Thermochromatium tepidum ATCC 43061: one gene and its partner. The protein of the gene in region 1 binds, or shares a complex with, the protein of each later gene. Links are inferred from orthologs where the notes say so. Each region holds a gene or a part of one and is shown in the gene's direction. Other genes may lie near its edges.

Evidence for each region.
Region 2: the proteins of pabB (region 1) and E6P07_RS02755 are in contact, whole or in part, in a solved structure (PDB 8RP0), measured with the Escherichia coli proteins. The link is inferred for Thermochromatium tepidum ATCC 43061 from one-to-one orthologs.

What each region holds. Positions count from the first base shown.
Region 1 is NZ_CP039268.1:2,223,324-2,238,264, reverse strand. What follows is about bases 5,960-8,880. They hold pabB (aminodeoxychorismate synthase component I), read left to right. Parts: upstream 5,960-6,645; coding sequence 6,646-8,115; downstream 8,116-8,880. Other genes in these bases: E6P07_RS10220 (hypothetical protein), read left to right, coding at 8,223-8,880; E6P07_RS10230 (ArsR/SmtB family transcription factor), read left to right, coding at 6,285-6,623; E6P07_RS10235 (ATP-binding response regulator), read left to right, coding at 5,960-6,263. Outside these bases: E6P07_RS10255 (response regulator), read left to right, coding at 354-1,103; E6P07_RS10250 (ATP-binding protein), read left to right, coding at 1,124-2,443; E6P07_RS10245 (peroxiredoxin), read left to right, coding at 2,506-2,970; E6P07_RS10240 (hybrid sensor histidine kinase/response regulator), read left to right, coding at 2,977-5,424; more of E6P07_RS10235, read left to right, coding at 5,421-5,959; more of E6P07_RS10220, read left to right, coding at 8,881-10,493; E6P07_RS10215 (phosphomannomutase), read left to right, coding at 10,515-12,002; sodium:proton antiporter NhaD, read right to left, coding at 12,225-13,634; E6P07_RS10195 (CHASE domain-containing protein), read right to left, coding at 14,418-14,941. UniProt on the Escherichia coli protein: Part of a heterodimeric complex that catalyzes the two-step biosynthesis of 4-amino-4-deoxychorismate (ADC), a precursor of p-aminobenzoate (PABA) and tetrahydrofolate.
Region 2 is NZ_CP039268.1:582,409-597,352, forward strand. The notes cover bases 6,616-9,539. They hold E6P07_RS02755 (anthranilate synthase component II), read left to right. Parts: upstream 6,616-7,748; coding sequence 7,749-8,330; downstream 8,331-9,539. Other genes in these bases: E6P07_RS02750 (putative nucleotidyltransferase substrate binding domain-containing protein), read right to left, coding at 6,616-7,587; trpD (anthranilate phosphoribosyltransferase), read left to right, coding at 8,332-9,354. Also shown: E6P07_RS02725 (type II secretion system F family protein), read right to left, coding at 1-127; type IV-A pilus assembly ATPase PilB, read right to left, coding at 148-1,863; E6P07_RS02735 (LabA-like NYN domain-containing protein), read right to left, coding at 1,889-2,722; acs (acetate--CoA ligase), read right to left, coding at 2,951-4,897; E6P07_RS02745 (exonuclease domain-containing protein), read right to left, coding at 5,043-5,720; more of E6P07_RS02750, read right to left, coding at 5,722-6,615; indole-3-glycerol phosphate synthase TrpC, read left to right, coding at 9,787-10,584; cAMP-activated global transcriptional regulator CRP, read right to left, coding at 10,591-11,247; E6P07_RS02775 (OsmC family protein), read left to right, coding at 11,394-11,813; coq7 (2-polyprenyl-3-methyl-6-methoxy-1,4-benzoquinone monooxygenase), read right to left, coding at 11,823-12,476; E6P07_RS02785 ((Fe-S)-binding protein), read right to left, coding at 12,502-13,743; E6P07_RS02790 ((2Fe-2S) ferredoxin domain-containing protein), read left to right, coding at 13,895-14,224; E6P07_RS02795 (type II secretion system F family protein), read left to right, coding at 14,313-14,944. UniProt on the Escherichia coli protein: Part of a heterodimeric complex that catalyzes the two-step biosynthesis of 4-amino-4-deoxychorismate (ADC), a precursor of p-aminobenzoate (PABA) and tetrahydrofolate.

The sequences.
Region 1 (14,941 bases):
TGTGTGGCTGCCGTGGCGACCCAATTGGCTTGCTGCCGTGAAACACGGCGATGCAAGTGCCAAGCCGTGAGGCGGGATGTCCGCCTCGTGGTGACGTCTAACGATCGTCGCGGGTCCGTGATGCGTTGCCTTTGACCAAGGCGACCATAAAGCCGCCGCACAACAGGCTAGATGAAAGACCGAATAGAGTGAGTGCATCAAAGCTCATGGGGTTATCTCCGTCTGTGCGTTGAGGGTGTCGACTCGCGGCCGGAGAACCAAGGGCCTGTTCGATCGACGAACGCTTGCTATTTTGTCTGTTTAACCATAATAAAGTATTTCATAAATCTCTAATATTGTAACAGGTTGTTTCCATGTCCGTGCCTTGCGTTGCTGGCACCGAGCCATCGAAGCGCGTCGAGCCCGAGCGCCGCGCCCAGATCCTGGTCGTCGATGACGATCCCGATCTGCGTGCATTGCTGGCCGACTATCTGGCACGTCAGGGCCTTGAGGTGGCGGTAGCGGAGGATGGCCGGGCGATGGATGCCTGGCTGGCGCGCACACCCGCAGATCTGATCATTCTGGATCTGATGCTGCCGGGTGAGGATGGTCTGACCCTGACGCGCCGACTGCGCAGCCAGAGCGATATCCCGATCATCATGCTCTCGGCGCGCGGCGAGGCGGTTGATCGCATCGTCGGCCTGGAGGTCGGGGCCGATGACTATCTGTCTAAGCCCTTTGATCCGCGCGAGCTGTTGGCACGGATCCGCGCCGTGATGCGTCGCCATTCGTCCGCTGGACCTAAGTGCGATGAGGTCATCTGTTTTGGTCCCTATCGTCTGTATCCAGGTTTGCGCGAACTGAGGCGCGGTGATGCTGTGGTCGCCCTGACCCGGAGTGAGATGGACCTGCTCCAGGTGTTGGCCACCAACGCCGAGCGGGTGCTGGATCGTGACCTGTTGCTGGATCTGCTCAAGGGCTATGAGCGCTCGCCCTTCGATCGCAGCATCGACGTCCAGATTGCGCGTCTGCGCGCCAAGATTGAGCCCGAGATCAAGTCGCCGCGCTATATCCGTACCGTCTGGGGGCGGGGTTATATGTTCACCCCGGCGGGCATACCATGAGCCGGTGGTGGGCGTCGCTGTTGCCAGCAACCCTCTTTGGTCGCACCTTGCTGACGCTCATCCTTACCTTCGGCGCCTTCACCCTGGTGACTGCTTCGGCCATCGTGGTCTATGTGCTCTTGCCACTTTCACAACGTTCGGCGGCAGATCTGGCCAACATCATGGTGCTGGCGGCACGTACCTTTCATCAGCTGCCACCTGAGTCGCGGGCCAACTATCGGCGGCATCTGATCGACCAATATCGATTAGGCCTCGACGAACAGCCACCTGTCGTCGATCACCAACGGCACTTCTTCCCCTATCGGTGGCGTTTGGAGCAGGCGCTCAGCAAGCGGTTAGGGCGCCCGGTCGAGATGATAAGCGCCTCGAACGCCGGCGAGCCCTGGTTCTGGGTCGAGATCGGTCGCGACATCGACGAAGAACCCCTATGGATCGGTTTTCCCCGGAGTCGCATTGGCACCCAACCGTTGCTGGGGCTGACGATCATTGCACTGGTCGCCGTGGGCTTGATCCTGTTGACGGCCCTGATCCTGGCCGGCCAGGTATCGCGCCCGGTACGCCGGCTCGCCAAGGCCGCCGAGGAGGTCGCGTTTGGGCGCTCGCCCCAGGATCTGCCCGAGACCGGCCTGGTCGAGCTGGCCAATCTGGCACGTCGCTTCAACCAAACCAGCCGTCAAGTACGCGAGTTGCTGGCCGATCGCACCCTATTGTTGACCGGCATTTCGCACGACCTGCGCACACCCCTGACGCGCTTGCGATTGGCAGTGGCCATGCTGCCGGAGGGCACGCCGCCTGAATTGACGCAGCGCCTGGAGCGCGACATCGATGAGATGAATACCCTCATCGGCCAGGCCCTAGAGCTAGGCCGGACGCTGGGTGCGGAGCCGCCCGAGATGGTCGAGCTCAATACACTGCTGACGGAGGTGGTCGCCAAGCGGTCGCATCTGCTTTGGACGCCCGGGCCCGACTGCTACCGGGCGGTTGCGGTCCTGGCCTTGCGCCGCATCCTCGCCAATCTGGTGGAGAACGCCCTGCGCTATGGCGGTGAACAGCCGGTCGAGCTGCGGCTGGACTGTCAGGAGGAGGCGGTTGCGATCGAGGTGCTGGATCGTGGTCCGGGCATCCCGGAGTCGGAACTCGAGGCCGTGTTTCGCCCTTTCTATCGGCTGGAGTCCTCGCGCAACCGCCGCACCGGCGGTACCGGCTTGGGGCTGGCGGTGGCCCAGCAGTTGGCACGGGCCAACCGGATGGAACTGACGCTGACACCGCGCCCCGGGGGTGGCATGATCGGACGTGTCTGGCTGCCGGCGGGCAAGGGGGGCGACAGGGATCGGAGTTGACGGCCCGAGCCGTCATGCCTACATTCGCGACATCGTTCAACCTGTCGATGGAGCACTCACCGATGCTGCAACCCGGCGATCGCGCCCCGGATTTCGCCCTACCCAACGCCGACATGGAGCCGGTGAGCCTCGCCTCGCTCAGTGGGCGACGTCATTGCGTGATCTATTTTTACCCCAAGGACGACACGCCCGGTTGCACCCTGGAGGCGCTCGAGTTCACCGACCTGCAGCCCGAGTTCGAGGCCGCCGAGACCGAGATCCTCGGCATCAGCCGCGACAGTTGCGCCCGTCACGGTTCCTTCCGCGACAAGTACGGACTCTCGATTCAGCTGCTCTCAGACGCTGACGGCAAGGTGTGCGAGGCCTATGGCGTCTGGTGCGAAAAGGAGGTCCGCGGTGCGAAGCGTTTCGGTATCCTGCGCTCGACCTTCGTCGTCGACAAATCCGGTGTCGTGCGTCACGCCCTCTATGGCGTCAAGCCCAAGGGTCACGCCGCCCAGGTACTCGACCTGGTCCGCGCACTCTGACCCCGGATGCCCCAGATCCGTGCACCCGACCTCAAGCTGCGCGCCTATATCCTGCTGTTCCTGCTGATCTTCGGCCTGATGCCGTTGATCCTGGCCGCGCTCATCAATCTGCCGCTGGTGCTCGATCGTACCGCGCTCTTTTATCAGCGCGCCTATTTGCAAAATCTGCGTGCCGATTTCCGCGATCTCGACCAGCATCTGGCCAGCCGTCACGAGCTGATCCGTTTTCTAGCCAAGCTGCCTGAGCCGGGGCTGATCCTGGGCGCGCGCGGCGAGTCGGGTCAGATCGACCTGGCGCGCGCGCGCTATACCACCTGGATCAACCAGATCCTGGCCGATCAGCGCGACGTCATCCAGATCCTGTTCTTCGACGCCGAGGGACAGGAGCGCTTTTGGTTGGTGCGCGATGCGCGCACCCAAGAATGGCGCCCGACCGCCCAGCCGCCCCAGCTACCAAACCGTCAGTTCCTCGATGCCGGCCTGCAGAGCCAGCCCGGCGCGGTCATGGTCAGTCGCATCCGGATCGATCCCCAAGCCGGCGTTGAGGATCCGCGCCGACTCATGACGCTCAATCTGGTCAGCCTGATCGGTGGTGAGCCGGGCAATTCCGCTCAGGGGGCGGTGGTGTTGACCATCGATGTCGGCGGATTGGCACAGTTTTACCGCAATACCCTTTGGGTCAATCACGACGGCAGCTATCTGCGCCCCGGTCAGCCGGCGAGCGGTCAACCGGAGGCCTTTGAAACCTTTCCAGGGCTGGCGGCGATCTTTAGCGAAGGCAAGCTGGCGCTGTGGAAGAACGAACAGGGGCGGCAGATGCTGTGGGTACCCATGTTCCTGACCGAGGACGGCTTCCCACTCTGGGTCGGGCGTGTGGTCGATCCCTCGCCCCTGGATGCCTTCCGCAACGAGCTGATCGTGCGGGTGTTGAGCATCATCGCCTTGTTGGTGCTGGCCGTGATGGTGCTCGCACGCTGGATCGCGGCGCGTGTCGAGCATTTCGGTCACGAGCTGCTCGGCGGTATCCAGCACATCCTGCACGACGGTGAACCCCTGCGTTTCAGTTGGCGCGGGCCGCGTGAGCTGCGTGAACTCGGCGAGCGCCTCACCGAGCTGGCCGCGACCCATGCCGAGCATCTACGCGTGGCACGGGCCCATACCCGCGAGTTAGAACAGTCCAACCGCTATAAGTCACAGTTTTTGGCCAATGTCAGTCATGAACTACGCACGCCGCTCAATTCGATCCTGTTGCTCTCGAAGATGCTCGGCGCCGAGGACAATGGTCTGAATCCGATCCAGCGCCGTCAGGCCCAGGTCATCCATGAGGCCGGGCGCGATCTGCGGGCGCTGATCGACGACATCCTCGACATCTCGCGCATCGAATCCGGACGACTCAGCCTGAATCCAGAGCCAGTCGAGTTGAGGCCGATGCTGGAGGACCTGATCGAGCTCTTTAGCCCCCAGCTCGCCGATAAGCCGGTCGAGCTGATCCTGCGGCTGATGCCGGGCGCACCTGACTCGCTTCAGACCGATCGCGACAAGCTGCGCCAGATCCTCAAGAACTTTCTCGCCAATGCGATCAAGTTCACCGAACGCGGCGAGGTCCGGGTCGAGGTCGGCACCCGCCCCGAATCGGACCGGCCATTGATGCTGAGTGTGATCGACACCGGCATCGGTATCCCACCCGACAAGCAAGAGATCATCTTCGAGGCCTTCCAGCAGGCCGACGGCTCGACGCGCCGCCGCTACGGCGGCACCGGCCTGGGTCTGGCGATCAGCCGCGAGCTGGCGACCCTGCTCGGCGGTGTCATCGAGGTCGAGAGCACGCCGGGTCTTGGCTCGCGCTTCTCGCTGCTGTTGCCGCTGGCGCTGTCGCCGGATACTGGGGCCTCGGTGCCCGAGACGCGGTTTGAGTCAGTCCCTCTGACCCCTGGGCCACTCGAGGCCATCGAGGGGGTGGGCACGGAGGTCGAGGACGGCACCGAGCCCCTGTCTGGGCCGGGGACGCCCTGGGTGCTCATCATCGAACGCGACGTCAAGACCCTGGTTCAGCTCACCTCCGAGCTGTCGCGACGCGGCCTGCGCGTCCAGACCGCTGCCGATCTCGATGAGGCCTTGGAGACGCTGCGCGAGGAAGGCGAGGGCTGCGCCCTGATCCTGTTGGCCGTCTCGGGGTCCACCGAGACGACCTGTGATACGATCCAGACCCTCCTGATCGAGACCTCATGGCCACATCCGGTCGTGGCGGTCATGGTGAACCCAGGGTCCGATCCGCGACTCGCCGATTGTCCGAGGGGCGGCGAGGTCGCCCGCCTGAATAAACCGGTCGCCCCCGAGGCGCTCACGGCCCTGCTGGTTCAGGTGCTGGGGCAAGCGACCTCGGCCCTCCCGGGGCCTCTGCTCGATGAACGGCCCCGGACCTCCGCCCCTGGTCATGCAACGGAGAGGACATGACGCGCTACTCTGGCTTCAAGCTCCTGATCGTCGACGATCACGCCCACAACCTCTTTACCCTGCGCACGCTCATCGAGCGCCATCTCGATGTCACCGTGCTCGAGGCCAGTTCAGGTCAGGAGGCGATCGCCTTGACCCATGCGCACCCCGACATCGATCTCATCATCCTCGATGTGCAGATGCCCGAGATGGACGGTTTCCAGACCGCCTCGCTCCTGAAGCTGCGTAAGCGCACGCGCGACATCCCGATTATTTTCCTCACCGCGGCCTTCAAGTCCGAGGAGTTCCAGCGCCGGGGGTTTGCGATCGGCGCGGCGGACTATCTGCTCAAGCCGATCGAGGACGCCCAGCTCATCAACAAGATCAGTACCTATTTCCGCTTGATCGAAAAGGAGCGCGCCCTCAATCGCACCCTGGAGCTCAAGGTCGCCGAGCGCACGCGTGAACTGGCCGAGGCCCGCCAATATCTGGAGAACATCATCACCCACATGGGCGAGGCGCTCTTGGTCTTGGAGCCGGACGGACGTATCAAGCTGACCAACCCGGCTGCACAGCGCCTGCTGGGGTACAGCGAGGCGGAGCTACTTGGTCTCTCGATCGGCGACGTGTTCGAGGAGGAGGGCGACGAACAGGCCGGCGCCTTCATGGGTCTCTGGCTGGAGGCATTGATCCGTACCGGGGCCCTGAGCAAGATCGAGGCACGCTTCATCGCCCGCGACGGGCGGCGGGTGCCGATCCTGTTCTCGCGCACCGCGGTGAAGGATGGCGAGGGCCGGATCAGCGATATCATCTGTATCGCCAAGGACATGACGGGCTATACCCGCGTCGAGCCTGATTAAAAACAAATGGAGGAGTGAAGGATGAACGAATCGAGTACCCCCGAAATTCCCCAAGAGGATGAAGACACGACCCTGACCGCCAACGCGCTCAAGGCGATGGCCCACCCATTGCGCTGGAAGATCCTCTGTTCGCTGGGCAAGAATGAGCTCTCGGTCAGCGAGATCGTCGAGCGCACTGGAACCTCGCAGAGCAACATCTCGCAACACCTCGAACAGCTCAGGAATAAAAACATCGTGGTCGCGCGCAAGGAGGCCAACCGGATCTATTACCGCATCCGCAACGCGCAGCTGCTCGAACTGATCGGCATCATGCGCGAGGTCCTGTGTCCGGCCAATCTCGACGATCGCGCACCGCGCTGAAGGGCCGCACCGGCCTTGGGGCATGTCTCCTCACGTCCGCGATCTCGCCTATCGACCCGATGCCAGTCGCTACATGGAGCGCCTGCTCGACCACCCCTGGCCGGTGTGGCTCGATAGCGGGCGTCCGTTCAGCGACCAAGGGCGGTTCGACATCTTAACGGCCGCTCCGGTCGCAACCCTGGTGACACGCGGTGCCGACAGCGAGTGGTGCGCCTGGGGTTTGAGCGGGCGCTCGTCTGCCGATCCATTCGAGCTACTGAGCGAGCTCCTGGGGCCGAAGCGCGAGACTGTGCCCGGCTTGCCCTTCATCGGTGGGGCGATCGGTTATTTTGGTTACGACCTGGCGCGCCGCTTCGTGCCGTTGCCAAATCGCGCGCGTGATGCCGACCGCCTCCCTGAGCTTATGGTCGGGATCTATGACTGGGCCCTGATCCTGGACCATGTCAGGGGGCGTGCCTGTCTGGTCGGTTGGGATGCCCATCGGCTCGATACCTGGGCGGCGCGGCTGGTAGCGCCGGTCGCACGCCCGGCCCGCGAGCCGTTCCAGACACTCGGTCCGATCGAGTCCAATTTGACGCCTGCGGCCTATCTCCAGGCCCTGAGGCGCATCCGGGAGTATTTGATCGCCGGCGACTGCTATCAGGTCAATCTCGCCCAGCGCTTCGCCGCCCCGGCTAGGGGCGACCCCTGGACGGCCTATCAGCGGCTGCGGGCGCTCAACGCCGCCCCCTTCGGCGCCTATCTGGACCTACCGGGGGTTCAGATCCTGTGCGCCTCGCCCGAGCGCTTCCTCCAGGTGCGCGACGGTTGGGTCGAGACCCGCCCGATCAAGGGCACGCGCCCGCGTGCGGACGATCCGGCTGAGGATGCCCGTCTGGTCGAGTCGCTGCGCCTGAGCCCCAAGGAACGGGCCGAGAATGTCATGATCGTCGATCTGCTGAGGAACGACCTGGGTCGGGTCTGTGCGATCGGGAGCATCCAGGTGCCCGCCCTGTTCGAGGTCGAGACCTTCGCCCATGTCCATCACCTGGTCAGTACGGTCAGGGGGCGGCTGGCGGCTGGACGCACAGCGCTCGACCTGCTGCGCGCCGCCTTCCCGGGCGGTTCGATCACCGGCGCGCCCAAACGCCGCGCCATGGAGATCATCGAGGAACTGGAGCCCGATCGGCGCGGCGTCTATTGCGGGGCCATCGGCTATCTGGGCTTCGATGGGGCCATGGATACCAACATCGTCATCCGTACCCTGATCCAGTCTCAAGGTGTCGCCCAGGTCTGGGCCGGCGGCGGTATCGTCATCGATTCCGATCCCGCGTCCGAATATCGCGAGACTTACCACAAGGCCGCACCCTTGCTCGAACTCCTGCAATCGGACGTACAACATTCAGTGCCGCTCCATCGGCTGTGCGCCCAAGACCATGCTTGTCCGCGTGGGCGAGCCGACCCTCTCGCTTGTAGAGACGATATCCCGAATGTGTCGTCTGAGCGGATCTAACCCAGGCCGCCGGACTCGCCCTTGCCCGATCCAGTCTGATCGACCGACAATCCACCCCTGGCCTCGCCTTGTCAGGAGGGGCGTCAGTCAAGAAGGACACCGGATCCATGTCTGTAGACACCCATCGTCCAGCCCATCGCTGGCGCTTCAATCGATTTGGCGGTTTCGATCAGGTCATGATCGACTCGGGCGAGGACATCCGCCATCTGCCTGAACTCGACCCCAGGCTCTGGGCGGTCTTGAGTTGCCCGACCCAAGGACTCGAGTTCGATCGCCATACCCTGGATCTGTTGGATAGGGATGGCGATGGGCGTATTTGCATCGATGACATCAAGGAGTCCGTGCGCTGGACCTGCCGCCGGCTCAAGGATCCGGGCGATCTGTTCAAGCACGAGGCCGGCCTGCCGCTGGACGCCATCGACGACGGCACCGAGGAAGGGCGCCTGATCCTGGCCTCGGCCTGGCGCATCCTCGACAACCTGGGGCGCACCGAGTCGACCCTCATCACGGCGGACGAGACGGCCAATACGGCCCAGATCTTCGCCGGGTCGCGCTTCAACGGCGATGGTGTAGTGCAGCCGAGCGCGGCCCGCGACGAGTCGGTCGCCCAGGCGATCAGCGACATCATGCGCTGTGTCGGCTCGCGCCCCGACCGCAGCGGCGAGGAGGGCATCGATCGGGAACTTTGCGCGCGGTTCTTCGCCGAGGCGCGCGAGTATCTGGAATGGTGGGCTCAGGCCGAGGCCGATGCGATCAACATCCTGCCGCTCGGCGAGGACACGGAGTCGGCGGCTGAGCTTTTTGAGTCGGTCAAGACCAAGATCGACGACTATTTCACCCGAGCCCGACTGGCCGACTACGACCAGCGCGCCACCGAGCGACTCAACCCGTCCGCGGCTGATTATGCCGCCCTGGCCAACCAGACCCTGTCGTCGGCCACCGAGTCACTGGCGGGTTTTCCGCTGGCGCGTGTCGAGCCTGGGCGTCCGCTACCGCTGCGTCAGGGGGTCAATCCGCGCTGGGCGCGGGAGCTGGATGCCTTTCGCACCCGGGTGGTGGTGCCGCTGCTTGGCGACATCGAGTGTTTGACTGAGGCGCAATGGTTGGATCTGAGCGCACGCTTTGAGGCCCATGCGGTCTGGCGTGCCCATCGACGCGGCGCCCTGGTCGCCCCGCTGGGCGCGACCCGGCTGCGGGCCCTGGTCGAGGGACCGTTCCAGGCCGCGATCGCCGATCTGATCGAGCAGGATCTGGAGTTGGCCGGGGTATCGGATGCCATCGACTCGGTCGACCGGCTGGTGCATTACTACCAGCACCTGGAGCCGCTGCTCCAGAACTTCGTCTCGCTGCGTGACTTCTACACACCGGGACGCAAGGCGGTGTTCCAGGCCGGCACCCTCTATCTGGACGGGTACGCATGCGACCTCTGCGTGCGTGTCGATGACCTTGAGCGACACGCGGCCCTGGCCCAGTTCAGCCAGATCTATCTGGTCTATTGCGACTGTAGGCGGCGCCTGCCCGCGGGCGGCGGCACCGAGACCCTGACCATTGTGGCCGCCCTTACGGCTGGCGAGGGCGGAAGGCTTGCGGTCGGTCACCACGGCATCTTTTACGACCGCGATGGGGCCGACTGGGATGCGACTGTGGTCAAGCTCATCGAGCAGCCGCTGAGCGTCTGGAGGGCCTTTTGGTCGCCTTACAGAGGGCTGGTACGTCTGATCACCCAGACGATGGAGGGCGTCACTGCTGAGGTCAGACCTGCTTTAGCTGAGGGCAGCCGCCGGACGGACCCGCCTGTGCGCTGCACGCGGTCAGGTGTCTGGATTGGGGGTGTTTTGCTGGTGGGTGTGGTCGGTGCGATCAGCTTGGCGACGGTCGGGATGGGACTCGTCTACGAGTGGCGGGTCCTGGTGGGGCTGCTGGGACTGATGGGAGCGATCTCAGGGCCCTCGGTATTGCTGGCACACCTGAGGTTGCGCCAACGCACGCTGAACCCGTTGCTGGAGGCCAACGGCTGGGCGGTCAATGCCCAGGCCAGGATCAGCGCCCGCTTCGGCGCCACACTCACCAGGATGGCGCCGTGGCCAAAGGGCGCTGTGCGCTCGCTGCGCGATCCCTACGCCGATAAGAGGTGTCCCTGGATGACCGATCTGGTGCTCCTCGTCTTGCTGGCCGGGCTGATCCTGGTCTGGTGCAATGGAGATCTGGCCGACTGGATCGATCGTCTGATGCCGCAACCGGGCACAGAGATGCCGGCAGTCGAACCGGCAGCGCCCCTGGCCGAGGTCGGCGAACCCGCGACCGAGACCCGCCTGCCCGCGCGCAGCGCACAGGCGCCCGACGCGGCCGACGGGCCGGTACCCGAAACGGCAGACTGATCACACCATAAGGAGTTTGGGATGCAGATAAGCGACTTGATGGCCGAAAGCGGGGTCGGATTCGGCACTAGCGGCGCGCGTGGTCTGGTCGAGCGGATGACCGATTGGGTCTGCTATGCCTACACGTGCGGCTTTTTGAGCTACCTCACCGAGATCCAGGCGTTCTCGCCCGGCCAGGCGGTGGGGATCGGTGGCGACCTGCGTCCCAGCACCCCGCGCATCATGGTGGCCTGTGCCCGTGCCGTGCGCGACCAGGGTGGGCAACCGATCAATCTAGGCCTCATCCCAAGCCCAGCCGTGGCTGGCTATGGCCTCGGACGGTCGATCCCAACCCTCATGGTCACCGGCAGCCATATCCCAGCCGATCGCAACGGCATCAAGTTCAACCTACCCAGCGGCGAGATCCTCAAGCCCGATGAGGAGGGCATCCGTGCCCAGACGGTCGTCCGGCCCGAGGGACTCTTCGACGCCGACGGTGCCTTTAGCCAGGACCAGACCTGGGTGTTGCCCGCACCCGACGACTCAGCACGCGACGCCTACATCGCCCGCTACCTAGATTTCTTTCCACGTGACTGTCTCAAAGGACTGCGGGTTGGCGTCTATGAACACTCCAGCGTCGCACGCGACCCCCTGTCCAGGGTGCTCTCTGCACTCGGGGCTGAGGTCACACGGCTAGGACGCTCCGATACCTTCATCCCGGTCGATACCGAGGCCGTGCGACCCGAGGACCAGGCACGCGCGCGCGATTGGGCCGCGAGCGGTCGGTTCGATGCCCTCATCTCAGCCGATGGCGACGGCGACCGTCCCTTGATCGCCGATGAGCGGGGTCGGTGGCTGCGCGGCGATCTCACCGGTGTGCTGTGCGCGCGCCGGCTCGGGATCCGGGCACTGGCCACACCGGTCAGCAGCAACACGCTGGTCGAACGCTGCGGGTCTTTCGAGCAGGTATTACGGACCCGCATCGGCTCGCCCTTCGTCATCGAGGGGATGCGGCGTCTGATAGAGGCTGGACTTGAACCGGTCGCCGGCTACGAGGCCAATGGCGGCTTTCTGCTCGCCAGTGCGCTGGTGAACGCCGAGGGTGGCGTGCTGTCGGCGCTCCCGACGCGCGACGCACTGCTGGTTGCGGTGACTATCTTGATTGACGCCGTGGAGCGCGGTCAGCCGGTCTCGGCCCTGGCCGATGGTCTGCCCCAACGCTTCACCCACAGCGATCGGCTCAAGGATTTTCCGACCGAACTCAGTCGGGCGCGGTTGGCCGCTCTGAATACGGGAAACAGGACAAGCGACAAGGTTGCCATCGAAGCCACGTTCGGCAAGGACTTTGGCCCGATTGCGACACTCGACGACACCGACGGGCTGCGCCTCACCTTCGAAAGCGGTGAGATCCTGCATCTGCGTCCGTCGGGCAACGCCCCCGAACTGCGGGCCTATGCCGAGGCCGATAGTCCCGAACGCGCTGAGGTCATGGTGCGAATGGCCTTAGAGACCTTGGCTACATGGCGATAGGGGCGGGTTCTGAACCCGCCCCTACAACTAAGGGTGAATGGCGGAGAGGGTGGGATTCGAACCCACGGTACGCTCGCGCGTACACCTGATTTCGAGTCAGGCCCATTCGGCCACTCTGGCACCTCTCCGGGGCAGTGCCGACCCGCAGACGCAGCCGGCGACAAGCGCGCGACTATAACCGCAAGCGGCGACTTTGTCCATGCCAGCCTGCACTCCCTCACCTCAGCCGTTGATCCAGAAGTGGACGGCGATGCTCGCCAGGAAGCCGAGCGCGATCGCCGGCGTCCATTCCAGATGCGCAAAGAAGGTATAGGTGCCACGTGCCTGTCCCATTAGGGCCACACCCGCCGCCGAGCCGATCGACAGCAGCGAGCCGCCGACGCCTGCCGTCAAGGTCACCAGCAACCATTGGGTGTCGTTCATGTCCGGCATCATGGTCAGCACCGCGAACATGATCGGGATGTTATCAATGATGGACGAGAGCAGACCGATGGCGACATTGGCCAGGGTCGGTCCCCAGTGCTCATACATGATCTCGGAGGCCATCGCCAGATACCCGATCTGACCCAATCCACCGACACAGAGCACCACGCCATAGAAGAACAGCAAGGTGTCCCACTCGGCGCGTGCGACCGGGTTGAAGACATCGAAGGGGGTCATATCGCCGATCAGGGCGGCACGATCCTCATTGCGCTTGTGCCATCTAGCATGCGTGCGATGTAGGAAATAGCTGAGGATCTGGAGATAGCCCAAACCGGTGAGCATGCCGATGACCGGCGGCAGGTTCAGGAAGTGATGCACGCTCACCGCCGTCGCAATGGTAAGCAAAAACAGCAGGATGATACGTCGCGCGCCGCGCTTCAGGTGGATGTTGGAGCCCTGCGCCTCGGGCTTGATCTTGGGTACGGCGAAAGACATCAGGATCGCCGGCACCAGATAATTGACTAGCGAGGGTACGAACAGCTTGAAGAAGTCAAAGAAATCCAGCACCTCCTTCTGCCAGACCATGAGCGTCGTAATGTCGCCGAAGGGGCTGAAGGCGCCACCGGCGTTGGCCGCGACCACGATATTGATGCAAGACAGGGTGGCGAAGGTGCGGTTGTCGCCGCCGACGGCCAATACCACCGCGCACGTCAGGAGCGCCGTGGTCAGATTGTCGGCCATCGGCGAGATAAAGAACGCCAGGGTACCGGTCATCCAGAACAGCGAGCGGAAACCGAAGCCCTTGCGGATGAGCCAGGCGCGCAAGGCATCGAACACCCGCCGCTCTTCCATGGCGTTGATGTAGGTCATGGCGACTAGCAGGAACAGCATCAGCTCGGCATATTCGAGTAGGGTGTGGCGCACCGCCTCGCCGGCGGCATGTGGTTGGCCCTGCTGGATATAGGCATAGGCGATCAGGCACCAGATGAGCCCAGCGGCGATGATGACCGGCTTGGACTTGCGTAGATGCAGAAACTCCTCAGCCACGACCAAGAGATAGGCAATGCAAAAGATCAGCAGCGCGAGATAGCCGACGGTCTGGTCGGTCAGGTCGATGGATGGGGGGGCGGCGACCTCACCGCTGGCCAGGGCCAGGGTCGGCACCAGTAAGGCGAAGAGTCCGATGAATAGAGGTTGAACAAGGGGCATGGGCGGGCCTCGCGCGGGTGCTTGGGACGGCTCCCACACGATGGCAGAGAGCCAGGCAGGCGGGAGTGTACGTCGAAGGTCATGGCGCGTCCAGCCAGGACCACCCCCTGGTCCCGCTCAAGAGACTCGCCGCCAGCGCGAGGCTAAGTCGAGTCCCTGATGCTAGAGGAACGCTGCTTATTAACCCGGCCCTAAACAAAGATAGGCATCGCGCTTAAAAGGCGCTCTTGCTGCCATGGCGCGTGCCGAAGCGGTGGTAGGAGCGGCTTTAGCCGCGATTGGGGCTTCCACCGCCTTCTCCATGAGTCACCCCTCATTCTGGAAATCTCATGGAAAAGTCAAATTCCGTGCCAAAAAATAATGTGTGCATAGGGTAACCGCGGGCGGGGGAGGGGAGTTATTCAGCGCTCCTTTAGATGTCATTCCAAGAGTTGCGCGAAGGACCCTAGGGTTGCCGTTCTACTTCTTCGCCTCATCTTGCGGCGGTGCGCCGATTTCCATCGTGCGCCAATCCATCGAGCAGCAGCAGACACCGCATCGATCGTCCAAGGGATGCCTACGCCGTCCGCGCGCCCCGATCCGGCCCTGAAGGACGGGACTTGAGGCGCACCGGGTCATGCCGGAAGGTCGCGCGCCGCTCGGCTCTCATCGCAACTCGCACTCAAGATCGCGCAAAAACTCGAACCGCCCGTCCCTGAGGTCGCCGTTGAGTTTGATCCGATCAGGCATCGACATCTCGTTGCCTCTGTTGCACGTCAAGGACCTGGGGGTGGCCAAGGATTCTCAGGATCGGCGTTGGCCGTCAAGCGCCTTGAGGAAGGCCTCCTGATCAAAGACATAGGCCCAGTGTCCAAGGGTCTCATCGAGCGCCGGATCCTGTCCGGCGATCTGCTCCAGCAGCCTGCCGATGCGCACGAAATCGCCTATTTTTACCGCATACCGCAACGCCTCCAGCCAGGTGTCAGGATAGTGCGCCAGCCGTACCGCAACGGACTCGGGCGCAAGGCCTGCAGCGACGCCAGGCGGCGGGTCTATCATGGCCCCTTCGTCTTGGTCGGCGGCGCTGGGTCGGCGTTCGGGGCCCAGATTCGGGTCCGCGACCTTGGACGCGGGCGCGCCCTCGCAGTCCGGCACGGACTGAAACGGCACCCTGAAGCTGAAACGGCTCCCGCGTCCGGGCTTACTCTCCAGGGTCAGCTCCCCGCCCATGAGTCGAACGTATTGAGCGCTCAGGACCAGACCCAGGCCGGTACCCTGCCGTTGCCGACCGCCGCTGTCTGCTTGGATGAACGGCTGAAAGAGGCGCG
Region 2 (14,944 bases), 1.6 Mb from region 1 along the record:
TGATGTCGGTGGCGCGCGACTCGCCCTTGAGCCGCGCCCCGCGCCTGTCGGTGCCCTCCCAGATGAAGATCCTGGCCTCTTCGGGCTTGGGTTTTGGCTTCGCTTTAGTCGTGGTGGCAACGGCCATGACAGAGCCCTCCTCAGGGGTTAATCGGTGGTGACCCGGTTGACTTCTTCTAGGCTGGTGATGCCGGCCTTGACCTTGCGCAGTCCGGAGGTGCGCAGATCCGAGATGCCTTCGCGTCGGGCCTGCTCGGCCAGCTGCATGGCATTTCCGCCCTCCAGGATCAGACGCGAGGTTTCCTCCGAGACCGGCATCACCTGGAAGATACCGACACGTCCACGATAACCCTTGTTGCACTTGTCGCACCCGACCGGACCATAGATGCTCAATCCGGCGTCGATCTCCTGGTCAGTGAAGCCCTCTTCAAGCAGGGTCTCCCGCGGCAGATCCAGAAGTTGGCGGCAGTGCGGACACAGCCGCCGCACCAGACGCTGCGCCATGATGAGCAGTACGGACGAGGCAATGTTGAAGGGCGGTACACCCATGTTGGCCAGACGGGTCAGGGTCTGGGGCGCGTCGTTGGTATGCAGGGTCGAGAGCACCAGGTGTCCGGTCTGGGCGGCCTTGACGGCGATCTCGGCGGTCTCCAGGTCGCGGATCTCGCCGACCATGATGATGTCCGGATCCTGGCGTAGAAAGGCGCGTAACGCGGCGGCAAAGGTCAGGCCGCTCTTGGGGTTGAGATTGACCTGATTGATCCCGGGTACCTGGATCTCGACCGGGTCCTCGACCGTGGAGATGTTGACCTCGGGGCGGTTGAGCAGATTGAGGGCGGTGTAGAGCGAGACGGTCTTGCCCGAGCCGGTCGGGCCCGTGACCAAGATCATGCCATAGGGTTTTTGGATCGCCTTGAGAAAGGCCTTGCGCTGCTCGGGCTCGAAGCCGAGTTGATCGACCCCGACCTGGGCCGCACTGGAGTCGAGGATCCGCAACACGATCTTTTCGCCATACAGCGTGGGCAAGGTGTTGACGCGAAAATCGATGTCGCGATTGCGGCTGAGCTTGAGTTTGATACGTCCATCCTGGGGCACGCGCCGCTCGGCGATGTTCATCCGCGACATGACTTTGAGGCGTGAGGTGAGGCGATTGGCGATGTTGAGCGGCGGATTGGCGACCTCGCGCAGCAGTCCGTCCTGACGAAAGCGGATGCGGAAAAACTTCTCGAACGGCTCGAAATGGATGTCCGAGGCCCCGGACGTGATCGCATCGACCAGGATCTTATTGACGTAGCGCACGATCGGCGCCTCATCGACGGCTGCGTCTGGGTTTTCGGTGTCATCCTCCTCGCCGCCCTCGATCTCGAGCTTTTCCAGTTCGGCGTCGGCGAAGTCGCCGACCATGCTCGTATCCTGGGCCTGGATCGCCTGATGGATGGCCGCACCGAGCTTGGCGTCCTCAACCAGGATGGGTTCTGTGGTCAAGCCCGTGTTGAAGCGGATCTCCTCGAGCGCCTGCTCGTTGGTGGGGTCCGAGACGGCCAAAAACAGCCGGTTGCCGCGGCGCATCAGAGGCAGTGCCCGATGCTTGTTGATCAGCCGCTCGTCGACCAGGTTGAGCGGCAGCGCGGAGAGATCGAAGGCATCCAGATCGAGCAGCGGGACACCGAACTCCTGCGCGGCCACGACGGCGATACGGCGACTGTCGAGGATCTTCTCCTCGACCAGATGCTGCACGAAGGTCCGTCCCTTGCTCCGGGCCTCTTGATAAGCCGTCTGCATTTGGAATTCGGAGATGAATTGATCCTTGACGAGTCGCCAGGCCAAGCCGGAGGGTTTGAGTGTGACCGCTTCCTTCGCCATCTGCAGCTCCGGAGGTTGGTGTTCGCTAACGGTTGACCGAGAAGGCCAGTCTCACGTTGTTGGCAACCAGTCCATTGTCCTTCTGTTCGCTCTCATTGACATAGAACTCCAGTATGGTCTCACGATTCATCAGCTGATCTTCGGTCACCTCGTCGGCAACCTCGTTGGCATGGCAGAAGACGCTGATATAGGGTGAGTCGGGCTCGCGCGGATCTGTGATCCAGAGATTGCTCGAGATCTGATTCATGAAGCGCAGGAAGCCATAGCCCTTGTCGGGGAACCACTTGGTGCAGACCCCACGCACGCAGGATCCGGGCTTACCCCAGTCGTTGCGCGGTTCATAGGAGATGGGGAGCAGGTCCGGGATGAGAAAGCCCGAATAATAGGCATCGACCCGCTGCTGGAGAAGACGCGAGACGTTCTTGAATCCGATCAGCTCGACCCGGCAACCGGCATTTTGCAGGGCCTCGACGACCTGCAAGAAATCGCCGTCGCCCGTGACCAGGAGCACCTGATCGAGCCGTCCGGCCTGGAGCATGGCATCCACGGCCATGTCGAGATCGGCATTGGCCTTGGTAGTGATATTGCCGTTTTCGTCGGTGTAGCGGCGCACGGTCTTGGCGGTGATCTTCCAGCCAAAGTCTCGCACCATCTGCTGATAGGCCTGGGCCTTCTTTTTATATTCGGGGTCCTCGCGCGCGCGCTCGGCATCGAAGGCCATATAGGTGTTGAGACGTTGCAGCACCCCGCCATTGCGCGCGGCGAAGCGCCGCAGGATGTCGTAACGCATCTGATAGCCGCCGTTGTAGCGCACATTCTCGGCGTCGACAAAGACTCCAACTCGAAAACCAGAAGACAAGATGAACCTCTGAAGATGTAAAGATTCAAACCGCATCCAGTGCCAAAAACACTATCATCGTAGTGTTTCCGGTCTAGCCGGCGGGGTGAGACACGGCTTGAAGCCTGTTATAAATCAATCCACCGAAATCCATTTTGGTCTTTCAACCATTCCATCAGGCTTGTTTAGCCCGCTCCCTCTCGATGACGAATGGTGCGGCCCGGACGCGCCGGGCCACAGACGCGCCTCTTACTTGACGGCGCGATTCGCAATCAGATCTTCGACCACGGTCGGATCGGCCAGGGTCGAGGTGTCGCCCAGCGAATCGATCTCGTTGGCGGCGATCTTGCGCAGGATGCGGCGCATGATCTTGCCCGAGCGGGTCTTGGGCAGACCCGGTGCCCACTGGATGATGTCGACGGTGGCGATCGGACCGATCTCGCCGCGCACCAGTGCCACCAGCTCCTTCTTTAGCTCGTCGGTCGGCTCGACCCCGGCCATCGGGGTGACAAAGGCATAGATGCCCTGACCCTTGATGTCGTGCGGATAGCCGACGACCGCCGCCTCGGCCACATGCGGGTGCAGCACCAGGGCCGACTCGATCTCGGCGGTGCCGAGACGGTGCCCTGAGACATTGAGCACGTCGTCGATGCGACCTGTGATCCAGTAATACCCATCGGCGTCGCGGCGTGCACCATCACCCGTGAAGTAATAACCCGGATACTGCCTGAAGTAGGTGTCGACATAGCGCTGATGGTCGCCAAAGACGGTGCGCATCTGCGCTGGCCAGGGTTGAGTGATGACCAGCGCCCCCTCGCCCTCGCCCTCGATCAGCACGCCGGTGGAGGCATCGACCAGTGCAGGCACCACGCCGAAGAAGGGCAGGGTGGCCGAGCCAGGCTTGAGCGGGGTGGCACCCGGAAGCGGGGTGATCAGATGGCCGCCGGTCTCGGTCTGCCACCAGGTATCGACGATCGGGCAACGCCCCTCGCCGACCACGCGATAGTACCATTCCCAGGCCTCGGGATTGATCGGCTCGCCGACCGAACCGAGGATGCGCAGGGATTTACGCGAGGTCTTCTTGACCGGTTCATCGCCGGCACGCATCAACGAGCGGATCGCCGTCGGGGCGGTGTAGAAAATCGAGACCCTGTGTTTGTCGACCACATTCCAAAAGCGCGACATATCCGGATAGTTCGGGATGCCCTCGAACATCAGCGTGGTCGCGCCGTTGGCAAGCGGCCCATAGACGATATAGGTATGACCCGTGACCCAGCCGACATCGGCGGTACACCAATAGACCTCGCCCTCCTGGTAGTCAAAGACATACTGATGGGTCATGGCGGCATAGACCAGATAGCCACCGGTGGTGTGCAACGCCCCCTTGGGCTTGCCGGTGGAGCCTGAGGTATACAGGATGAACAGCGGATCCTCGGCGTCCATCTCCTCAGGCACGCACTCAGGGGCGGCGGCGGCGATGGCCTCGTGATACCAGACATCCCGCCCCGTGACCCAATCGACATTGCCGCCGGTGCGTCGGACCACGATCACCGTGGTGACATTGGGGCACTCGCGCAGGGCGATGTCGACGTTCTTCTTGAGCGGAACCTGACGTCCGCCGCGTACGCCCTCATCCGAGGTGATGACCAGCTTGCACTCTGAGTCGAGTACCCGGTCGCGCAGCGAGTCGGGCGAGAAGCCACCAAAGACCACAGAATGGATGGCACCGACACGGGCACAGGCGAGCATGGCGACCGCGGCCTCGGGGATCATGGGCAGATAGATACACACCCGATCGCCCTTGTTGACCCCATATGACTTGAGGACATTGGCCAGCCGGCAGACCTCGGCGTGCAGCTCGCGATAGCTGATCTGGCGATCCTCGTTGGGATTGTCGCCTTCCCAGATGATGGCGACCTGGTCGCCGCGCGTCTCTAGATGGCGGTCGAGACAGTTATAGGAGGCATTGAGCTTGCCGCCCTTGAACCACTGGATGTGCAGATCCTCAGCCTGGTAGCTGTAGTCCATCACCGAGTCCCATTTGCGGCTCCAGGTGACGAACCGCTCGGCCTGCTCGCTCCAGAAGCCGGACGGGTCTTCGATCGAACGCCGATACATGGCCGCGTACTGCTCGGCATTGATGTGGGCCTTAGCGGCGATCTCGGCGGGGACCGGATAGACTTTTTCTTCCGACATGGATCAGTTCTCCTCGATCTCTATCTGGGGGTGTATGGCTTGGGTCGACGGGCGATTGTCGTCGGCGTTTCGAGCGAATTCGTCGACACAATACTAAACCTTGGCCTGAGTGGCGATCTAGCCGAGTCGAGGCATTTGGGCCTCGTCAACACAAAAACTCCGATAGCCGCAGCCGCTTGCCGTCGTCGCGATAGGCGGCCTGGGCCAAGAATAGCTCGGCGGCCGCGAGTGCGTCGCTCAAGGCGTTGTGGGCGCTGTGGCGCGGTAGATTGTAGCGCCCGGCGAGGGCATGCAGTCGCAGGTCTGAGGGTTTGCACGGGATCTGGCGTCGTTCTAGGGTCCGATAGGCCAGTGTCTGGGTATCGATGATGCGCAAGGGTACGGTCTGGCCCCAGCAGCGCTTACAGGCATTGGCCAAAAAGCCCCGCTCGATGCTGGCACAGTGTGCGATCATCGCCCGTCCGGCGAGCGCGGCCAGCACCTCGGCGAGGACCTCTGGCAAGTCCTTTCCGGCAGCGGCTTGATCGTCTGTGATCTGGTGGATCACGGCGCTCGATTCTGGGATCGAGCGGTCGATGCGCACCAGATGATGGCGTGCGCTCGAGAGATCGATCTCGGGTCCGTGGAGCACCACATAGCCGACGCTCAGGATCAGATCCCGGCGCTGGTCGAGCCCGGTGGTCTCCAGGTCGAGGGCCAGATACTCGACGGCGCGATAGTCGGCGCGCGGGCTCGGTAGGGGTCGGGCCAGATAATCGCGCACCGGTCCCGGTGGCGCGCGCCTGTGACGCCAGCGTTGGGTCCAGTCGGTCAGGAAGGCCATCTCAGGTAAACCGCCCAGTCTGATAACGCTGTCCGAGCGCCTCCTGCATGGTATTGATCAGGACGAAGGCATCCTTCAGGTGTCGGCGCTCGAGTGGCGAGAGCGCATCCGGCGCGAGGAAGTTGTCGGGCGGCTGACCCTTGCGCATCTGTTCGGCCTGGTGGCGCATGCGCAGGGTGGCGATGAGTTCGAGCGCGTCGATCAGGTTGGCCGCGCCGTCGCGGCTCAGGGCACCGCGCTCGGCGGCGGCCTGGAGCCGCTCGTTGGTGTTGTTCTCGAGGATCCCGGCCGAGAGGGCATAGACGCGCGCCAGGTCGATGATGGGGATGAGGCCGCGATGTTTGATGTCGAACGTATGGTCGTGATCGCCGCCCTGGATCAGTACGATGTTGCGGAAGAAGCCCAAGGGTGGACGATTCTTGAGCGCGTTGGCGGCCATGTAGGCGATAAAGATCCGGTTGGCGCGCGACTTCTCGATGATGCGCTCGTGCAGTTCCTCGCATAGCCCCTTGGGATCGCGCAGCGAGCGCATGTCGAAAAAGACGCTCGACAGCATCAGCGCCATGGGTTCGGGCTTGAGGATCCAGTTGGAGAAATACTTGTTCCAGACGCGCAGCGTCTGGCGCCATTTCGGGTTGCTGGCCATGACCTCGCCCGGGCAGTAGACAAAACCGCAGGCGTTGAGTCCATCGTTGACGAAGCGGGCCAGGGCGGCGAAATAGCCCTCGTCCTCGGGTTTGGCCTCGTCGGAGATCAGGAGCGCGTTGTCCTGATCCGAATGCACGGATTGCTCGCGCCTGCCCTGCGACCCGCCCAGGAGCCAGGCATAGGGGACTGGGGGGGCGCCGAGCCTGGCCTCGGCCAGTTCGATCAGACGCAGGGTGATGGCATCGGTGATGGCGCTGATCGCCTGTCCGACCTGGGTCGCGGTGGCCCCGCCCAGGATCAGGTGGATCTGAAGTTCGGCGATCTTGTTCCCGATCTGCGCGAGGGTCTCGATGGAGTCGGCACGATGGATGTCACCGACCAGATAGATGGCGTTGGCGCTCTGGAGGCGGGTGAAGTCGGTCGAGGAGATCAGTCCCACGACCCGCCCATCCTCGATCACAGGTAGATGGTGGATATTGAGCCTGGTCATGGTGATGAGTGCCTGGAAGCCGAGCGTGTCCACATCGACCGTAGTCAGGGTCTCGGTCATGATCGAGCGCACCGGCTGGTCGGTCGGGCGCCCGACGGCGATACAGCGGTTGCGCAGATCGCGGTCGGTGACCAGGCCGACTAGACGCTCGCCGTCCATGATCAGCAGCGAGGAGGCATGGTGTTCGGACATCAGGCGCGCGGCCTCGCGGATGCTGGTCTCTGGGCCTGTGGTGATGGGTGCACGCCGGATCAGGTCGCGCACCCGCACCGTCATGAGCCCGTGGCCGGTTGGTGGCGACTCGATGACGACGTCGAGTGCCTTGCGCAGCCGACGCGAGGTCGATTGCTCGAAGTGTTCGGCAAAGGCGGGATGCGTCGCACGCAACTCGTTCAGATCCGAGCAGGGCAGGACATAGACGAGCGTGTCCTCGACGGTTCTGCATTGGAGTCGTGGTTCGTCTTCCGTGCCCCGGCAATGTTGTTCGCACAGGTCGCCCTCGGCCAGCTTTCCGACCAGCTCGCCGCGCATGTTGCGCAGTTCCACCGCGCCGCGACGCAGGATGTAAATGCAGGGCGGGTCGGGTACCTCAGGCGGAAAGGGCGTGCCGCGACGGAAGTAGCGCACCGACAGACGGCGTGGAAGACGCGCCAGCGTCTCCTCGGGCAGCTGATCGAAGGGCGGATGACTGGCCAGAAATTCCTGGATCTCGATCAGTTCAACATCCATCGGTCGCTCTCATGCTTGCGGAACGGATCTTGGTTTGGGCAAGCCGGTATTGAACCATGAATCTCAGGCAGGCGGGCAGCGCAGACGCATTCCGGTTTCCGTTTGCGGGGCGTTTGGGCGAGAATGCAGCGTCGCCCCAAGAATCCTAGGATGCGCTGTCCATGCTGTTGATGATCGACAACTACGATTCCTTCACCTACAACCTGGTGCAGTATCTCGGCGAACTCGGTGCGGAGGTGAAGGTCGTGCGCAACGACGAACTGGGGGTCGAGGAGGCCGTGGCGCTGGCGCCCGAGCGGGTCGTGATCTCACCCGGACCCTGCACCCCGCACGAGGCCGGGATCTCGGTGGACCTGATCAAGCGCCTGGCTGGCCAGGTGCCGATCCTGGGCGTCTGTCTGGGCCATCAGGCGATCGGTCAGGCGTTCGGCGCACAGATCGTCCGGGCACCCGAGGTCATGCACGGCAAGACCTCGCCCGTCCATCACACAGGTCTGGGCGTCTTCACCGGGCTGCCCGATCCGTTCGAGGCCACCCGCTATCACTCGCTGGTGATCGCCCCCGAGACCCTGCCGGACTGTCTAGAGGTCACGGCCTGGACCCAGGGCCCGGACGGGACGCGCGAGTGCATCATGGGCGTGCGTCATCGCCGCCTGCCGATCCAGGGGGTGCAATTCCATCCCGAGTCCATCCTCACCGAACAGGGCCAGCGTCTGCTTGAAAACTTCCTGGAGGATCGCTGATATGGAGCTCAAGGACGCCATCGCGCGTTGTATCGAACGGCGTGATCTCAGCAGCGATGAAATGATGGCCGTCATGCGGACCATCATGACCGGTGGTGCCACGCCGGCTCAGATCGCCGGTTTTCTAGTCGCGCTGCGCATGAAGGGCGAGACCGTGACCGAGATCGCCGCCGCCGCCGCCGTGATGCGCGAGCTGGCCACCGGGGTTGATCTCTCTGGACTGGATCACCGGGTAGACATCGTCGGGACCGGCGGCGATGGCGTGGGCACCTTCAACGTCTCGACCACCAGCATGTTCGTCGCCGCCGCCGCCGGCTGTCATGTCGCCAAACACGGCAACCGCTCGGTCTCCAGCACATCGGGTGCCGCCGATGTGCTAGAGGCCGCCGGTGTCAGGCTTGATCTTAGCCCCGAGCAGGTCGCCCGCTGTGTGCGCGAGGTCGGGGTCGGATTCATGTTTGCACCCAGCCATCACAGCGCCATGAAACATGCCATCGCGCCCAGGCGCGAGCTGGGTGTGCGTACCCTCTTCAACATCCTGGGACCGCTGACCAATCCGGCGCGGGTCCCCAATCAGGTGCTGGGGGTCTTTGATGCCGAGCTCATCGAACCGCTCGCCCGGGTGTTGCAACGACTCGGAAGCCGGCACGTGCTGGTTGTCCATGCCCGCGACGGTCTCGACGAGATCAGCATCGCCGACACCACGGATGTGGCCGAACTGTGCGACGGCGAGGTCCATCGCTACAGCCTGCGGCCCGAGGATTTCGGGCTCCGGTGTGCGCCGCTGGATAGGATCCGCGTCTCTGGCCCGGAGGAGAGCTTGGCGCTGATGCAAAGCGTACTCGCCGGCGAGCCAGGTCCGGCGCGCGACATCGTGCGGCTCAACGCCGGCGCGGCCATCTATGCTGCCGGACGGGCCGGGTCGCTCGCCGAGGGTGTAATGCTAACGGCTCAGTTGATCGACAATGGCGAGGCCCAAGGGCGTCTGGAACGCCTGATCGCCCTGACCAAGGGGTTCGATTGACACTGATCTTAATTTTAAGGAAACGCCGATTCCATTCGTGGCAAAACCTTCTCCAGTAACCAATTGATTTTGTAGGAGCGGCTTCAGCCGCGATTGAGAGGCACGCGATTTATTCGGCGTTTCCTCAAAGAGGTGTCCCATAAAGACCATCGGTCAAGAAGGCTGCAACAGGCTTCGAGCAATCTTCCTGGAAGGCGTGAACGATAGGGCAATTTCAAGCCCTGGCCCTGTTTAAAGGTGGATCTCGGCAAGGCGGGTCGGCGGCTCTGTAGGGGCGCCGTAAGGCCCGATGGCGGGGCTTGTTGCCCCCTCAACCGCCCCAATCGCGGCTAAAGCCGCTCCTACGGGGTGCGGTGGTGGGGTAGGAGCGCCGTAAGGCGCGATCCACCTCATTTTTGAGGGCCGGGTTAATACGAGATGACGCAAAGGTCCATGACTCATACTGCGGATATCCTAAAGACGATCGTCCAGCGTAAGATCGAGGAGGTCGGCGAGCGCCGCGCGCGTCGGTCAGAGACTGAACTCAAGGCCGCGCTCGCCGAGGTCGGGCCAGTGCGCGGTTTTGCCGCCGCGCTTCAAAGGCGGGTTACAGCCGGTGAGCCGGCGGTGATCGCCGAGATCAAGAAGGCGAGTCCCAGCAAGGGCCTGCTGCGACCCGACTTTTATCCCGCCGCGATCGCGCTGAGCTATGAGCGCGGCGGCGCGGCCTGTCTCTCGGTTCTGACCGATGTCAGTTTCTTCCAGGGCAGTGATGCCTATCTCCAGGAGGCGCGCGCCGCCTGCGCCCTGCCGGTCCTGCGCAAGGATTTCATCATCGACCCCTATCAGGTGTATGAGGCGCGTCTGATCGGCGCTGATGCCATCCTGCTGATCGCGGCCTGTCTGTCCGATGCCCAGCTGGATGAGCTGAACGCGCTGGCGCATGCATTGGGGCTGGATGTGCTAATCGAGGTGCACGATGCCGATGAGCTCGCGCGGGCGCTCGCCGTGCCTGGACGGCTGATCGGGATCAACAACCGCGATCTGCGCACCTTCGAGGTGAGGTTGGAGACCACGCTTGGTCTGCTGGCGGCGATCCCGGACGATCGGTTGCTGGTCACCGAGAGCGGTATCCTGAGCTGCGAGGACGTCATGCGGCTGCGTTGTCACGGCGTCCAGTCCTTTTTGGTGGGCGAGGCCTTCATGCGTGCGCCCGATCCGGGTGTCGAGCTGAAGCGACTCTTTTTCTAATCGACCTCAGCGCGTGCCATAGACCACGACGGTCTTGCCCTTGACGCTGACCAAGCCCTGTTCCTCCAGGGTCTTCATCACCCGTCCGGCCATCTCGCGCGAACAGCCGACGAGTCGACCGAGCTCCTGACGGGTCACCCGGATCTGCATCCCATCCGGATGGGTCATGGCATCGGGCTGCTGACAGAGGTCGAGTAGGGCGCTGGCGATCCGCCCGGTGACGTCGAGAAAGGCCAGATCGCTGACCTTGCGGCTGGTCGTCTGCAGACGCATGGCCAGCTGTGCGCCGAGGCTGTAGAGAAAGTCCTTGGCCACAGCGGCGAGCTCATCCTCGAGCAGGCGGTCAAGACGCTGATAGCTGATCTCGGCCACCTTGCACTTGGTACGGGTGCGCACGATGACGCTGCGCGTCGTCTGTGGGATAAACAGCCCCATCTCGCCGATGAACTCGCCCTTATTGATATAGGCCAGCATCAGCTCACGGCGATCCTCCTCGTCGAGCACCAGGGCTGAAGCTGAACCCTCGATGAGATAGTAGAGGCTCTCTGCCGGTTGTCCTTGCCGGATGAAATCGATGTTCTTGTCATAGTTCTTGGTATGGCAGTGCGCCAGAAAGGGCTTTAGCCAACGGGGATCTTCCTTCGGCATTCGCTGAATGCTCATCGCTCGACCTCGACCTGGGTGGGCGAAACTGAGTCGATTCTAGGCAGGCTGGGTGGTGTTGTCGAACTTATGCTAGCCTTCCGTCCTCTCCAGGTTTGTGAACAGTCTAAATCATCAGATACAACGACCGACGAGATACTTAGGCTATGAAGGCACGGGTGAAATGGATCGATGGAGTCGCCATGCTGGGCGAGTCCGGCTCTGGGCATGGTGTGGTGATGGACGGCCCGCCCGAGTTGGGTGGACGCAATATCGGGGTGAGGCCGATGGAGATGCTGCTCCTCGGCCTCGGCGGCTGCACCCAGTTCGACGTGCTCTTGATCCTAGGCAAAGGGCGCCAGCAGGTCACGGATTGCGTGGTCGAGTTGGAGGCCGAGCGTGCCACCGAGGATCCCAAGGTCTTCACCCGCATCCATATCCACTTCATCCTTACCGGGCGCCGTCTTGACCCCAAGCGGGTCGAGCAGGCGATCCGACTGAGCGCGGAGAAATACTGCTCGGCCTCGATCATGCTCGGGGCCACGGCGAGCATCACCCATGACTTTGAGATCCGCGAGGCGTCCTAGGCCGCCTTCTCACAGCCAGTAGGCCGTGCGTGTCATCACGCGCGAGGTCAGTTTCATCGCCTGACGGATAGGCGCGGGCAGATCGGCCCCGCCCGCCGACTTGGCGACCTGGGCGTGATGGATCTCGTCGGCCTTCATCTGCTCCAGGATGGCTCGGCTCTTTGTATCCTGGGCCGGGATCTGGGCCAGGTGTTCATCGAGATGATCCTCGACCTGACGCTCGGTCTCGACGACGAAGCCTAGGCTCCATCTGTCGCCCGCCAGCCCCGCCAGTGCGCCCAGCGCGAAGGATCCGGCATACCAGAACGGATTGAGCAGGCTCTTGCGCTCGCCCAATTCATCTAGCCGCTCCTCACACCAGGCCAGATGGTCGTTTTCTTCCCGTGCCGAGCGTTCCAGACGGTGCCGGGTCTCGGGCCGTCTGGCGGTGAGCGCCTGCCCCTGATAGAGCGCCTGGGCGCAGACCTCGCCGGTGTGGTTGATACGCATCAGACGCGCGACATGGCGGCGCTGATCCTCGCGCAGCTCGGACTCCTTCAGGTCGGCGGCCGGATTCTTGCGCTCGGTGACACGCGGTCTGCCAAAGACGGTGCGCAGCGCCTGATCGACGCCGATGAGCAGCCGATCGATCTGGGTATAACGGCGGTCGTGCTGAGTGTTCATCGTTGAGGGTTTTAGGATTTACAAATCAGCGAGGCTCGGTGAGTTGGCGCGCCATCAACTCGACCGGATGTAGGACCTCGGTGGTGAGACCAGACTCGCGGATCCCGACGAGCAGGTGCAGCGCGCATCCCGGATTGATGGTCACGATGATATCCGGCTTCAAGTCCCGGATGAGGTGCAGCTTGTCTTCGAGCAATGCAGCAGCCATTGCTGGCTGCTGGAGCAGATAGCTCCCGGCGGCGCCGCAACAGCGGTCGTTGTCTGGAAGCGGCGCGACTTCTAGCCCGGGGATGCGCGCCAGCAGCCGATAGACGGCGGCATTGCCCCCGAGCAGACGTCGCTGCGAGCAGGGTTCGTGCACCAGCACGCGCCCTCGCCTCGGCGCCAGGATGAGCGTCTCGGGCCAGCGACGGCTGGCGAGATAGTCGCAGACCTCCAGCGTCTGGCTGAGGGCCGGATGCCCGCGTAGCTCGGCGACACAGGCACTGGCGACACCGACCAGTGGGCGTCCGCCGTGGATCTGGGCGCACCGTTCGCGGGCACGATCGGCCGCTTCAGGAAGGCCGTTGTGACGCTGCAGGGCGCCGCAGCAGACCGCTTCGGAGGCGATCCGGACCCGGAGTCCAAGCCGCTCGCAGAGGAGGCGCGTTGCCGCGATCGCCCCGCCTTGCACGCTCGCGCCCGAGCAGCCGATGAAGAGATCCAGGTCGGCGTCCGTGCTCGGTTGGGGTATGACCGGGCGGGCCGTGATGGCCAAGGACTCGAGCAGACGAGGATAGAGGGCGAACCTGCGGAGGCGATCCAGGCCAAGCCTCCCGATGAGCCGCGTCACCCCAGTCCCGACATAAAACCTGGCCAGCCGGGCGAGGGTGTCTAGGACGCGCGCCCTGCAGAGCGCACCGATCCAGGCCGACCTCCAGAGACGTCGCCAGAGCGGCCCTGTGGCTAGAGAGGCCGCACGGGCGCCGTCGAGCAGAGGTCCGTAGGCGACGAGCGACGGACAGACCGATTCACAGGCACGGCAGAGCAGACAGCTGTCGAGGTGCCCGGCCAGTCCAGGCGTCATCTCGAGCCGACCGGTCAGCCAGCCCTGGATCAGGGCGATCCGTCCGCGCGGTGACTCGGCCTCGTGGCGCGTCTTGAGATAGGTCGGGCAATGGGGCAGACAGTACCCGCACTTGACGCACTGGTCGGCGAGTCGGAGCAGATCCTGATTCGAGAGACGGGGTGTCGACCAGGTGGACGACAGCTTGAGGGGGGTATTCAAGGCGGAATCTTGACGGCAAAGTGTGATGGAGACAGACCACCGATCGGCGCACGGGCGCGCATCGGCATCATGCGGCAGCGCGGCTGGGGGCGTCATGGTAGTCTATAACTTCAGCTCCCGAGCTACAGAATACGACGACTCGAGTTCGACCATGGCACATTACAGTTATCACGTCTTTTTCTGCACCAACAGGCGCGAGGATGGCCGCCAGTGCTGTGCTCAGTCCAATGCCTCGAACATGCGCGATTATCTCAAGCGCCGAGCCAGGGAGGAGGGGCTGTCGGGGCCGGGTGGGGTGCGCGTCAACATCGCCGGCTGTCTAGGACGCTGCGTCGAAGGTCCTACCATCGTCGTCTATCCCGATGCCGTCTGGTACACCTACGCCGATGAGTGGGATCTGGAAGAGATCCTGAGCGAGCATCTCAAGGCTGGGCGCGTGGTCGAGCGTCTGCGGCTACCTGAGTCGGGAACAGCCGTCTGAGTTCATTGTCCCCTGTATCCAGGCCGAGTTCGCGCACTCCAGACAGGGGATGATGTCAAGCGGCCGATCGGCGGGTGTGACCGGAAGTATGCCCAAATTTTTCTACAAAGCGGTGAAGCTCGACGGCGAGCCGGTCGAGGGCGAGATGGAGGCCGCCGACGAATCGGCTGTCATCCACCATCTCCAGGTCCAGGGTCTGATTCCGATCGAGGCGCGCACGACCAAGGGCCTGACCTTCGGTCTTGGCCGTCGGCAGCGACGGCGTCTGAGCCAAAAGGAGATCAGCCTCCTGACACGCGAGCTGGCGACCCTGCTCGAAGCCGGCATGACCCTGGACCGCTCGCTGCAAATCCTCATCGATCTGACCTCCGAGGAGCATCTGGTGCGGCTGCTCTCGGATCTCCAAGAACGGGTACGCGGCGGCGCGACCTTCTCCAGCGCCTTGGAGGCCCAGGACCGTCAGTTTCCGCGTCTCTACATCAACATGGTACGTGCCGGCGAGGCGAGTGGCGCCTTGGAACAGGTACTCGACCGGCTGGCCGACTATCTGGAACGTATCGCCGAACTGCGCCAGACCCTGACCTCGGCCCTGGTCTATCCCTCGATCCTGGTGTTCGTCTCCGTGCTCTCGGTCATTCTGCTCCTGGTATTCGTGGTGCCTCAGTTCACGGTGTTGTTCGAGGACATGGGCGCGGCACTGCCCCTGCCGACCCAGATCGT